2 regions of the Pseudoalteromonas sp. MQS005 genome follow, and region 1 is predicted to be linked to the other one. Evidence: predicted binding sites of a transcription regulator. Region 1 holds the regulator's gene; the other holds the start of a gene.

Region 1 (2,482 bases):
TAATGATTCCGCTAAGCTAAATTCATTTAAGCGCGTTAAAAACGCTGCAGCATCGTTTATATCGCCTTTTATATCAAAGCTAACCATAGCACCAAAGCCAAGCTGCTGCGCCTTAGCTAGCGCATGTTGAGGGTGTGATTCAAGACCTGGGTAGTAAACTTGGGCAACAAACTGGGAGCGTTCTAAATACTGTGCAATGGCGAGTGCATTTTCTTGGTGTTGCCTTAAACGCACGTTTAAAGTACGTAAGCCTCTGAGCGTTAAATAGCTATCAAATGGCGCGCCGGTGATGCCAATGTTATTTGCCCACCACGCTAACTCTTCACCTAACTCAGCAGTCGCTGCGATAACCGCGCCACCAACAACGTCTGAATGGCCATTGATATATTTTGTGGTTGAGTGCACCACAATATCAGCGCCAAACTTAATCGGGTTTTGTAATGCTGGCGATAAAAATGTGTTGTCGGCGGCAACCAGTGCACCACACTGTTTAGCTGTATCAGTTACCGCTTTAATATCTGTTAAGCGTAAAATAGGATTGCTAGGTGTTTCAATCCAAATCAGCTTAGGTTTAATAGCAAGAATGCGTGCCAAACTGTCGCTTTTGGTAAAATCGACCACTTCTAGTTTTAATAAGCCGCGCTTTTCTAGCGAAGTAAATAAGCGATAGCTGCCCCCATAACAGTCATGAGGGATCACTAACGTATCGTCACTATTAAGTAATTGTGTTGTTAGGTGAACGGCTGCCATGCCTGTTGCGGTAATAATGCCTTTAGCGCCACCTTCAAGCTCCGTGAGCGCCTCAGCCAAAATGTCACGATTAGGGTTACCACTGCGGCCATAATCATATTGACGCTTTGTATCAAAGTCAGCAAATGAGTAAGTTGTTGATAAATAAAGCGGTGGAACAACCGCACCATGCTGTTTGTCGGCTTCTATTCCACTACGAACAGCAATTGTTGCCTTATTTTTTTCACTCATTTTCGCTACCTTTACTAATTTGGATGTTTAGACGTCTAAAAGGTAGCGCATGCAATTTAAGATGTCAAAACATTTAAATGTCTAGATAGCTAAATAACTAGTATTTGACTATCTTTTTTAAACCGATAGAATTTCACGCATATTTACACGCTTTGATGCTGTGTGAGCAATTTATAATCTGAGGCAACGATACATCTTATGGCTAAATGGAATGGTGAATATATTCACCCATACGCAGAACACGGGAAAAAATCCGAACAAGTAAAGAAGATCACCGTTTCGATCCCGCTAAATGTATTAAAAGTATTAACTGATGAACGTACTCGTCGTCAAATAAACAACTTACGTCATGCAACAAATAGCGAGCTTTTATGCGAAGCGTTTTTGCATGCGTTTACCGGGCAACCGCTGCCTAATGATGATGATTTGCGTAAAGATAACGCAGAAAAAGTACCTGAAGAAGTGAAGAAAATAATGCAAGAAATGGGACTAGAAGTGCCTATTTTAAATGAAGACTAGAAGGGTCTTTATACAAAAAAACCTCAGCAAATGCTGAGGTTTTTTTTTGCGCTAATTTACACTTAACAATTACGCCATGTAGTTTTCTGGCATATCAATTTGTGCCACACCTGAATCAACCGCCGCCTGCGCAACCGCTTTAGCTATACGTGGTAACAAACGTGGATCCATTGGTTTTGGTATAATATATTTAGCACCAAACTCTAATTTATCGATACCTGCGGCAGTCAGCACTTCAGCCGGTACGGGCTCTTTAGCAATACTGCGAATCGCTTCTACGGCAGCAATTTTCATCTCATCATTTATTACACTGGCACGTACATCTAACGCACCACGGAAAATAAACGGAAAACACAATACGTTATTAACTTGGTTAGGGTAATCAGAACGACCTGTAGCCATAATTAAATCGTTACGTGCCGCGTGTGCTAGTTGCGGATCGATTTCAGGATCGGGATTTGAACAAGCAAATACAACTGGGCGGTCAGCCATTAATTTTAAATCTTCAGGGGCTAATAAATTAGGGCCCGATACACCCACAAATACATCGGCATCTTCAATTACATCTTGTAAAGTGCGCTTATCGGTATTGTTTGCAAATAATTGCTTATATTCATTTAAGTCATCACGACGCGTGTGAATAACCCCTTTGCGATCTAACATATAAATATGTTCACGCAACGCGCCACACTTAATTAAAAGCTCCATACAGGCAACAGCTGCAGCGCCGGCACCTAAACATACAATAATCGCATCTTCAATTGCTTTGCCCTGTACTTCCAGCGCGTTTAGCATACCCGCAGCCGTTACAATCGCAGTACCATGCTGATCATCATGAAAAACAGGAATGCTACAACGCTCTATTAGCGCTTTTTCTATTTCAAAACACTCTGGCGCTTTAATATCTTCTAAATTAATACCACCAAACGTGTCTGCAATATTCGCAACCGTGTTGATAAAGTCTTCGGTTGTTCGATGCTTA
Region 2 (2,482 bases), on a different contig from region 1:
CAACGGGTTTAATTGTGGAACTTGGTAAGTGGGTATTACAACAAGCGTGTGAGTTTACTAAACGACTAGAGCAACAAGGTAGAGCGAGCAACATGTCGATAAACCTGTCAGCAAGGCAGTTTAAAGACGCAAGCTTAGTACCTATGCTGAAAAAAATAATCATAGAGACGCAAATTAATGCTAAAAGTCTGCACCTTGAACTGACTGAGAGCATGCTAATGGGTAATGTTGAGGCGGCTATTGATCAGCTACATCAATTGAAAAAGCTGGGTATTTCAATTTCTATTGACGATTTTGGTACGGGCTATTCTTCGTTGAGTTACCTTAAACGTTTTCCTGTTGATATTCTTAAAATTGACCGCTCGTTTGTTAAAGATATCCCTGAAGATGATAATGATATGGAGATCACCGCTGCGATTATTGCGATGGCACAAAAGCTCAAGCTTGATGTGGTTGCTGAAGGGGTTGAAACAATAGAGCAAGTTGAATTTTTACAAAACAATAATTGTTTTATTGTGCAAGGCTATTACTTTAGTAAGCCCGTAGCCGAAGCCGATATCCCTGTGTTGTTTGATCAATTAGCTGCGTTAAAAGTCCCTGAATAGAACAAAAATTGCGGGTTAACCACCCGCAATTTTTACCTTAAACTTTAATCCTTCTAAAATCGCCTTTAACTTATCGCGATCATCACCTTGTACTTCAATAACTCCTTCTTTTACTGCGCCACCTTGGCCCATCTTACTTTTTATTGTTTTTGCTAACTTTTTTAAATCGTGCTGTTGGGGATCTAATCCTACAACTAGCATTACGCCTTTACCTTTTCGACCTTTGGTTTGACGCTCTATGCGAATAGACCCGTCTTTAAATAGTTTTACATCCAGTTCTTTTTCTGGCTTTGGCTGGTCAATTCGCCCTGTTGCTGTTGAATACACTAAGTGATTATCACTCATAATTAACCTATCTAAGATTGAATCTAATATTGGGCTAAATAATAACAAATTTGTGACGCAAAGGCGTAATTTTTGCGCCTAAGCTAAACACCTTTTAATCCCGCAAAGATAAACATCCTCTGTTTAAGTACCGCAATAGTGCTTATGAATAAAAGTGCTTAAGGATTTTAAAAAGCGCTTTAAATTGGCTAGCGCTATAAAAATATCCATGCTACTATTTCGGCATTATAGATGTATGGATGGCCAAATGATAAATTCTTATTTAGAGCAAGCTCAGCTTAATGTAGAGCAACAGTTAATTAATGCTGAGCTAGAAAAGCTTGAGCAGTACTTAAATAGCAATGCTGCACCGGCCGTGCGTTGGCAGTATCAAATTCCAGAACTCGGTGAAGGTGGCGCATGTAGTTTATTCGGCTACTTGCAAGATGAGCCGTTTAATTTAAACGATTACGTTAGCCAAAATACGCAAACAACGGCAAAGTTAGCGCAACTTCAGTTGATTGTTGACTATGTAATCGAAAACACCCAGTTAGATTGGTATGGCATCTATCAAAATACGGCCACCCTTGAAGGCGAGCAGTTATTAAAGCTCGCTTATTTTGGTGCACCGAGTCGCCCTTTATTTCCGCTCACCGCTGAATTTGCAACCGGCAGTAATAATGTGCAAGTGGCACTCAGTGGTAAAGGACGTGTCATTAATAATGTTGAGCAATATTTAGCCGCGGGTGGTGAGTATTACACCTGCGATCCGAAAGTAAAAGCAGAGGCCTGTTTACCACTATTTAATGCGCAAAAGCAGTGCATTGGCATTGTCGATGGCGAAGCCTTTAGCACGGATTTTTTTGATAATGCGACACTCGCGTTATTAATTGCATGCTGTATTAAAATTCCTCACTTTTTAGTGTAAATAACACTGGTCAATCGAGTGAGTTTTTATGTTAAGCTTAGCGCAACAGCTAACCCCTAAATAACGAAGAGATAGTCAATGTTCTCAGTATTAAAACCATTACCAACAGACCCTATTCTTGGCCTTATGGCGGCCTATAAGCAAGATACTAACCCTAATAAGATTGACTTAGGGGTTGGTGTATATAAAGACGAGCAGGGGAATACCCCGGTATTAAAGTCAGTAAAAAAAGCAGAAGCGTTTCGTTTAGAAAATGAAATGAGCAAATCTTACATTGGTCTTGCTGGTAACTTAGATTACTGTCAACAAATGGAAAATCTTCTTCTTGGTGAGCACCCGGCATTATTAGCTAATCGCGTACGCACAGCACAAGCACCTGGTGGTACAGGCGCACTTCGTGTTGCAGCAGAATTTATTGTACGTTGTAACCCAGGCGCTACTGTATGGGTTACCAACCCAACGTGGGCTAACCACATTAGCTTATTTGAAGCTGCAGGCTTAACTGTTAAAGAATACCCATACTACGACTACGAAAACAAAGATTTATTGTTTGATGAAATGGTTGAAACATTAACACAGGTGCCTAAGGGCGATGTTGTGTTATTACATGCATGTTGTCACAACC

The links. Region 1 encodes MetJ, which represses methionine synthesis genes. Its sites were predicted from a motif close to TAGACGTCTAGACGTCTA; they were not measured.
Region 2: a site for MetJ is predicted at 1,179-1,196, ahead of A9479_RS14420 (translation initiation factor). Genes of this name have one in related genera too.

Annotation. Positions count from the first base shown of each region.
Region 1 is NZ_LYRQ01000090.1:574-3,055, reverse strand. Features, by position in the region: gene metB (cystathionine gamma-synthase) at 1-981, opposite strand, end outside; gene metJ (met regulon transcriptional regulator MetJ) at 1,180-1,500, shown strand; gene A9479_RS18960 (malic enzyme-like NAD(P)-binding protein) at 1,570-2,482, opposite strand, start outside.
Region 2 is NZ_LYRQ01000043.1:36,087-38,568, reverse strand. Features, by position in the region: gene A9479_RS14425 (EAL domain-containing protein) at 1-605, shown strand, start outside; gene A9479_RS14420 (translation initiation factor) at 621-950, opposite strand; gene A9479_RS14415 (GAF domain-containing protein) at 1,198-1,857, shown strand; gene A9479_RS14410 (amino acid aminotransferase) at 1,936-2,482, shown strand, end outside.